Regions from separate parts of the Notoacmeibacter ruber genome, predicted to be linked through region 2. Evidence: predicted binding sites of a transcription regulator. Region 2 holds the regulator's gene; the other holds the start of a gene.
What was found. The regulator LexA, encoded in region 2, represses DNA repair genes until DNA is damaged. The targets are predictions, from matches to a motif close to TGTTCNNNNTGTGTTCNG.
Positions count from the first base shown of each region.

Region 1: a site for LexA is predicted at 1,586-1,603, ahead of D8780_RS00220 (YifB family Mg chelatase-like AAA ATPase). Genes of this name have one in related genera too.

Region 1 is NZ_RCWN01000001.1:40,705-44,918, reverse strand. It holds gene D8780_RS00220 (YifB family Mg chelatase-like AAA ATPase) at 1-1,528, opposite strand, end outside; gene gshB (glutathione synthase) at 1,693-2,637, opposite strand; gene D8780_RS00210 (putative bifunctional diguanylate cyclase/phosphodiesterase) at 2,795-4,159, shown strand.
Region 2 is NZ_RCWN01000001.1:1,442,408-1,446,621, reverse strand. It holds gene D8780_RS06840 (ComEC/Rec2 family competence protein) at 1-2,121, shown strand, start outside; gene lexA (transcriptional repressor LexA) at 2,147-2,866, opposite strand; gene D8780_RS06830 (molybdopterin molybdotransferase MoeA) at 2,958-4,163, opposite strand; gene moaC (cyclic pyranopterin monophosphate synthase MoaC) at 4,172-4,214, opposite strand, start outside.

The sequences.
Region 1 (4,214 bases), 1.4 Mb from region 2:
CCGCTTGCGCCAGTCGATCACCGGCCATTCGATAGGACAGCGCCTCCGCCAGGTGAATGCGACCGACGCTGTCGGCGCCGTCGAGGTCGGCCAGCGTCCGGGCGATCTTCAGGACGCGGTGGTAGCCGCGAGCGGACAGAGCCATTTTTTCCGCTGCCTCCCGCAATAGCGACATGGCGCCGCCATCGCAGTGCGCAGCTTCTTCCATGAGGGATGACGGGCACACGGCATTGGTTGTCGCAGAGCGCAGTCCCATGGCGGAGAAGCGTGCATCCTGAATGGCCCGCGCTTCGGCCACGCGTGCGGCGATGGCTGCGGATGGCTCCGCCCTGCCCGGCGCGATGAGATCGGCCGCGGTAACAGCCGGAACCTCAATCCGCATGTCGATCCTGTCCAGAAACGGGCCGGATAGTCGCGCCTGATAATCGCTCACGCATCGGGGACCGCGGGCGCAGCGATGGCCCGGCTCACCCGCCATGCCGCAGCGGCACGGGTTCATCGCCGTGACAAGCTGAATCCGCGCAGGATAGGTGACCCTGTGATTGGCGCGTGCGATCACGCATTCGCCATTCTCCAGAGGCTGGCGCAGACTATCGAGAACGGTCGGATGAAATTCCGGCAACTCGTCGAGAAAAAGCACGCCATTATGCGCCAGCGAAACTTCTCCCGGACGCGCGCGTGTGCCACCTCCCACCATCGCGGCCATGGAGGCGGAATGATGCGGCGCACGGAAAGGCCGCCGCTCGCTGAGCTGACCGCCGGCCAGTTCTCCGGCGATGGAGGCTACCATGGATACCTCCAGCAATTCCCGGGGAGAAAGCGATGGAAGAATGGAAGGAAGGCGTGCCGCGAGCATGGACTTGCCGGAGCCGGGCGGCCCGACCATGAGCAGGTTGTGCCCGCCCGCCGCCGCGATTTCCAATGCGCGCTTGGCGGTTTCCTGACCGCGGACATCCGCAAGATCAGGTAAAGAGCCCGCCATCTGACGGCGTGTCGGCGTCGGACGAGAGAGAACCTGGGTACCCCGAAAATGATTGGCGATGGCGATCAGACTGCGCGGGGCGAGAATCTCGACGCCCTCTCCCGCCCAGGCCGCTTCCGCCCCGCTTGCCGCCGGACAGATCAGTCCCCGACCCTGTGCATTGGCGCCGATGGCTGCCGGCAGAGCCCCCGCGACCGGCGCGATCGAGCCATCCAGGGACAATTCGCCCAATACTGTAAAGCCATCGAGCGCATCGGCAGGGATGGCGCCCATTGCCGCCATCAGTCCAAGCGCGATCGGGAGATCGTAATGGCTCCCCTCCTTGGGAAGGTCGGCCGGGGCCAGATTAACCGTCACACGCTTGACCGGCATGGACAGGCCGGACGCGTGGAGAGCGGCCTGGACACGTTCACGACTTTCCGCCACCGCCTTATCCGGCAGTCCGACGATCTGCGTGTTCATCTTTCCCGGCGCGACCATGACCTGAACGCTAACGGGGACGGCCTCGATGCCTTGAAACGAGACGGTATGAACGGTGGCGACCATAGCCCAATCCTCTACGCCCTATTGACGCGGAGGAAAGCACGCACGCTCATACAAATCAAGAACGTTTCAAGAACTTTTTAGCGGCCGTTCCGTCTTCGGGTTGTAAGAAGTTGCACCGTCGGAACGAAGCGAGCCCGTGGAGCTCGACGGTTAGCAGAGGCACCTCACCCAGCCAGCCGCTTCTCCACCGCATCCCAGAAAAGGCCGCCAATGTCCTGACCGCCGAAACGCTTGACCTCACGAATGCCGGTCGGGCTCGTCACATTGATCTCGGTCAGCCGGTCACCGATCACGTCGATCCCGACGAGGGTGAAACCCCGCTCGCGCAGGGCGGGCCCGATGCGTTCGCAGATCTCCTGGTCGCGGTCGGTCATGCCGACGGCTTCGGCACGCCCACCGACATGCATGTTCGAACGTGAATCCGTCTCCGAGGGGATGCGGTTGATGGCACCGACGGGTTCGCCCTCTATCAGGATGATACGCTTGTCGCCCTGGCGAACCGCCGGCAGGTAGCGCTGAACGATGTAGGGCTCCCGGCTCATCTGTTCGAAAAGCTCGATCAGCGATGTGAGATTGCGATCGTCCTGCCGCAGGTGGAAAATGCCGGCTCCGCCGTTTCCGTAGAGCGGTTTCAGGATGATGTCGCCGTGCCGCCTGCGGAAATCGAGCACAGCCTGTCTGTCGCGCGTAATCAGCGTCTCGGGCATGAGATCGGGAAATTCGGTGACGAAGATCTTTTCGGGCGAATTGCGCACCCATGCCGGGTCGTTCACGACGAGCGTCTGCGGGTGAATGCTCTCCAGCAAATGCGTCGTGGTGATGTAGTTCATGTCGAAGGGAGGATCCTGCCGAAGCAGGATGACGTCCATCGTCGACAGATCGATCCGTTCTTCTTCGCCGAGATCGAAGTGGTTTCCCTCCTCATCGCGAAGGATCATCGGCTGGGCCCGGGCCATCAGCCGTCCCTCGTCCAGGCTCATCGCGTCGGGAACGTAGTGGTAAAGTTCGTATCCCCGCTCCTGGGCGGCGAGGCCGAGCGCGAAAGTTGTATCGCCCGCAATGTGAAGACCGGAAACATGATCCATCTGGATCGCGACCCGCAGTGCCATGACTTACTCCCGCAACCGCTTTTCTCTCTATGACGGACATAACGCTTTGCCGCCGTTCGAGAAAGAGGCGCCTCGAGGCAGGAATTGGCGGGATTTGTCAACGCTTTGGCAAGCTAGGGGCGATAGGATGATAATCACGATCAGGAAAAGTTGCGAAATGCCCGCCCACACTCGCTTCGATAACCCGACAACGGCAGAACTCGTCTCGACCGACAGCCTCACCGGTCTGGGTAACCGACAGCGCTTCTTCAAGAAACTGTCCCTTTATATCGAGGCTGGTCCACGCAGGCTTTCGCCTTTTGCAGTCCTGATCTTCAATATTGATGGTTTCAAGCCGATCGCAGACCTTTTCGGTCGCGAGGCGGGCGATACGGTTCTGGCGCAGATTGCCTTGCGCCTGCATAGCGCGGTGGATGACAATGCTCTGGTCTGCCGTGTCGGGGGCGATGAATTCGCTGTTCTGCACCCGTCCATCTCCACGGAGGAGAGCGTCAGGGAGGAGGCGGAGCTTCTTCTGGAGCTGGTTTCTGCCCCCTACGATATAGGAAGACGGAATATCCGGGTATCCTGCTCCGTCGGGGCGGCGGTCTACGACAATCAGGACGATAGTCCGGAAGCCTTTTTCGCCAAGGCTGAGAGCGCGCTCTACACCGCCAAGCGGCAAGGCTGTGGCTCGGTTATCGTTCACAACAAGGAGATGGACGAGACGATCCGCCGTCTGACCCGCCTGGAACAGGCCCTGCGCAGCGCGGTATCCGAGGGCCAGGTCGAGCCCCATTTTCAGCCGATCGTCGAGTTGCGCTCCGGCAAGCTGATCGGCTTCGAGTGCCTTGCCCGCTGGACCGATCGGGACCTTGGCTCGGTACCCCCAAGCGTCTTCATTCCTCTTGCCGAGGAACGCGGCATCATCGGCCCCCTGACACAGTTGCTCCTGAAAAAAGCATGTCTGGCGGCCCGGGAATGGCCGCGCGAGATGTTTCTGTCCTTCAATCTCTCACCAACGCAGCTGATCGATTCACATACCACCATGCTGGTGCTGTCGACGATTGCCGACACCCATTTCGATCCACGCCGTTTGGAGATCGAGATCACCGAGACCGGGATGATGTCCGACCCGGCTTCAGCCAAAGAGATCGTCTCGCAGCTGCGCGACGTCGGTATTCGGATTTCGCTCGACGATTTCGGGACGGGGCAATCCTCGCTCGGGCGGTTGCGGGAGTTTCCCTTCGACAAGCTGAAGATCGATCGCAGCTTCGTGTCCGCGCTCCTCGACGACCGACCCAGCGAACATATCGTCAAGGCAATCCTGTCGCTATGCGATGGCCTTCACCTCGATGTCGTGGCGGAAGGTATCGAAACGCAGCAGCAGGCCGCGAAACTGAAGGCGATGGGCTGTCGCGGTGGGCAGGGCTATTACTTCGGCAAGGCTGCCGATCACAATCTGACGCTGGCACGCGTCCGAAGAACACTTTCCAGCGAGAAGAAGGGCGTCGCACATCATTCCATGCGGCTCGCCTCCTAAAAGAAAACGGCGGCTCAAGGCCGCCGTTTCGTCATGTATCTTCGAGAGTGTCCAA
Region 2 (4,214 bases):
TTTCTCTATTTCGCCATGCGCGCTCCCCTTGAGCACTGGCAGCTCATCGCGATAGGCACGCCCGCTTTGGCTATCGCTTTTGTCCGGCGGGGGCGAATGAGTGGCGCGATTTTTCTGCTGCTGTTCGCCATGCTTGCGGGCGCCGCGACCGCTGCAATGCATGTGGCCTTCCGCAATCACCAGACCCTCGGCTCACCCGTCGCGACAGTGCTCACGGGGCGTATTCTCAACAGTGAACGGCTGGGAGATGGGCGCCGACGGCTGGTTCTCTCGGTCGTGGAAACAACCCGACCGGAGTTGCGCTATGCGCCTGACAAGGTGCGCGTGACCATACGCGGAGGCAGTTCCGAGGCCCAAGCGGGCGAGGTGGTGAGGTTACGCGCACGATTGCTGCCGCCATCCGGGCCAGTCCGACCTGGCGGATATGATTTTTCCTTCAATGCATGGTTCGACGGGCTGGGTGCCATCGGTTTCGCCCTGGGAAAAATGGAGCGGGTGAAGATAGCGCCTTCGCCCGACATGGCGGAACAGGTGAAGGCAAGGGTCAATCGGCTGCGCGAGACGATCGACCGACGGATCGCGATGGTTCTCAACGGGCCGAGCGCAGCCATCGCATCCGCTCTTATTGCCGGTTACGGCGCAGCGATCGGGGACGACGAACGCGAAGCGTTGCGGGTTAGCGGCCTGGCGCATGTTCTGTCCATCTCCGGCCTCCATATGGCCCTCGCTGCGGGCACGGTCATCGGCGCCATCAGGCTTGCCCTTGCCCTGTTTCCAACAATGGCGGCGCGGTATTCCATCCGTAAATGGGCGGCCGCTGGAGGTCTTTTGGCGGCTGGTGGCTATCTTGTGCTCAGCGGCGCGGCGATCGCTACACAGCGCAGTTTTATCATGCTGGCGATCATGCTCGCGGCGCTGTTGTGCGACCGTACCGCTATCACCATGCGCAACCTGGCATTGGCCATGGTTCTGGTGGTTCTGATTGCGCCTCACGAGGTCATAGGGCCGAGTTTTCAGATGTCTTTCGCGGCGACCGCCGCGCTCATCGCGGCGTATCGCTCGCACAGCCTCTGGCAGAGGCGGCGACACCTCGCCCGCGAGAGCCGTGCCGGTGCAGGCCTGCTGAATTTACCGGTTCGTTTCGGAGCGGGTATTCTCGCCACGACGCTTATTGCCGGCGCCGCCACGACCATCTTCGCGCTGTGGCACTTCCAGCGGGTCGCGCCGCTCGCACCGCTCGGCAATCTACTCGCGGCGCCGGTTATCTCTATCCTTGTCATGCCGATGGCCGTTCTTTCGCTTCTGCTCATGCCGTTCGGACTCGAAGCACCGTTTCTCAAACTGATGGGTGAGGGCATCGAGGCGATGCTATGGATCGCCAGATTTGTTTCGGAAATCTCGCCCCCCGATCGTGCCGGGCTCGTCGCCGGCCAAGGCGTTATGCTTCTGACAATCGCTCTGGCCCTGTTTGCCGTCCTGCAGACCGCCCTGCGCTGGACAGCACTTCCGTTCGCGATCATCGGCCTCGGCCTGCTGGGGACCGGCGAGAGGCCCGCCGGTTTCATTCTGGATAATGGGCGCGCCGTCGCGCTGGCGGGTGCCGAGGGTACGATGATCTCCAATCGGGCGAGACTATCGAACTTTGTCGGCGATCAGTGGATGGCTGCGCTCGGCGCTGAACGTCTCATCGGTCCCCAAAAAGTTGTCGAACCGAGTGGCGCCCCTATGATCGCACGATCTGACGAGCGTTTCTTCTGCAGCGAACGCCTTTGTCTTTACGACCCACCCGACAGCCTCCCCATCATATGGCTGAAATATGCGGAGGATCGCGCGTCATGGTGCGGGCGCGCCGCCATTATCGTCATTGGGGACACGACGCAGCCCAAGGCCGGACGATGCTCCACGCGTTCACCGACCCTTACGATCGATCGCATGGATTTGGCCAAACACGGCTCCGCCGCTCTGTGGAGAAAAGAGGGCGGCGGCTGGAGCGTCAGCTATTCGTTCAAAGACATGTCGATGCCCTGGCACGATGCCAGGCGATGGAGCCGCCCCGCCCGCGGCCTGCCAGACTGGACTCCGCGCAAACGCGATACGTCTGGAGACAAGGACAAACCCTGAAAATCGCTGCGGGCCGAGCCGCGCCTTAATACCGGCGCAGGAGGCCGACAAGGCGACCCTGCACCTTGACCCGATCGGGGGGGAAGATTCGCGTCTCATAGGCGGGATTGGCTGCCTCGAGTGCGATGGAGGCTCCCTTGCGGCGAAAGCGCTTCAGCGTCGCTTCCTCGTCATCGACGAGAGCGACCACAATATCGCCCGGATCAGCAACGGTGCCATCCTTGATAATGACCGTGTCACCGTCGAGGATACCCGCCTCGACCATCGAATCTCCGCGCACTTCCAATGCGTAATGAACGCCGCCGGCGATCATGGATGGCGGAACCGCGATACTGTCGGTCTGCTGCTGAATAGCGGAAATCGGAACACCCGCGGCGATGCGGCCCATGACCGGAACACTGATGCCAGATTCATTGGCGGCCTCAGACGGGCCGCGACCAGGACCCGAAGAAGAGGGCGCTTCTTTCTTCTTGCCGAGACTGCCTTCGATGACAGAGGGACGAAAACCCGTATTGCCGCCCGGCGCAGCCGTATTCGGCAGACGGATGATTTCCAGCGCACGCGCCCTGTTCGGCAGACGGCGGATGAAACCACGCTCCTCCAGTGCCGTAATCAGTCGGTGAATGCCGCTTTTCGATGCGAGATCGAGCGCATCCTTCATCTCGTCGAAGGACGGTGGAATGCCTGTCTCCTTCAACCGTTGGTCGATATAGAGAAGAAGTTCACGCTGTTTCTTAGTCAACATCGCTGCGCCTCGCAGAATCAAAGCGATACATAGAATGAACAGACACTATCTGTTCTTCTCATGTTCTGCAAGTAGGTCCCGCAGGGTAAGGTCAGCGCCAGAGGTCGACAAGTACCTTTTCGCCAGGTTCAGCAGCTGGCGCGTGCGGCGGGCGAACAATGAGCGCGTTGCCGATGGTCATGACGCGGAGGAGGGAGGAATCCTGCGAACCGGCCGGTTCGACCGTCCAGCAGTCGCCATCATAGGAGGCCGAGGCGCGCATGTAATGCTGGCGACCGGAATTGGCCTCGAGATGTGCGGTCAATTGGGCCGCCACTGTCTTCGGTTTGTAAGTGGAGCCCAGAAGCCGGCACAGAAGAGGGCGCAGGAAGAGGTGCGCGCAGACCATGGAGGAGACAGGATTGCCCGGCAGGCCCAGGACGTGAATGCCGTCAAGCCGCCCCACCATGAGGGGCTTTCCGGGCCGCATCGCGATCTTCCAGAAATCAAGGACCATACCAGCGTCGACCATGGCCTTCTGCACCAGATCGTGGTCACCGACCGAAGCTCCTCCCAGCGTCACGATGACGTCGCAGTCCTGCGATTGAGCCTTGTCGATCGCGGCTTGCAGGGCCGCAGGCTTATCAGGCGTAATCCCCAGATCGAGTGCAACGCCGCCCATCTCGCTCACGATTGCGGAGATGCCATACGTGTTGGAAGCGATGATCTGACCGGGAGCGAGGCTTTCGCCGGGCGCTTTCAGTTCGTCGCCCGTGGCGAGAATGGCGACGCGCGGCTTGCGGTGGACGTCGACGGTGGGATGCGAGGCTGCGGCAGCGAGGGAGAGGGCAGCGAAATCAAGTTTCGTTCCGCTTTCCAGCATCAGATCGCCCTCGGAAAAGTCGACGCCGGCAGGCCTTACATGCCGTCCCACCGGTTCCTTTTGGGTCGGTCTGACGGTTTTGTCGTCAATACGTTCGGCATTTTCCTGCATCAGAACCGTATCGGCGCCGTCCGGCATGGTCGCGCCGGTAAAAATCCGCACAGTCTGGCCCGGTTCGACAGAACCAGGGAAGGGGTGTCCGGCGGCCGATTCGCCGATCAGTTCCAAGGGCACGCCATCCGGATCGAGATCAGCAGCCCGCACGGCATAGCCATCCATGGCGGAGCCTTCAAAGGGAGGCTGGGTCCGTTTCGCATGAAGCGGCGATGCAAGAATGCGTCCCACCGCAGCGTCAAGAGCGACCGTCTCGGCAGACAAGGGGGATGCCTGCTTCAGAAGGCGTGAAAGAGCCTCGTCAACCGGGAGCAACGCCATGGATCGTCCTATTCCGTTCGCCAGTCGCCGGATTTGCCTCCGGTCTTTTCA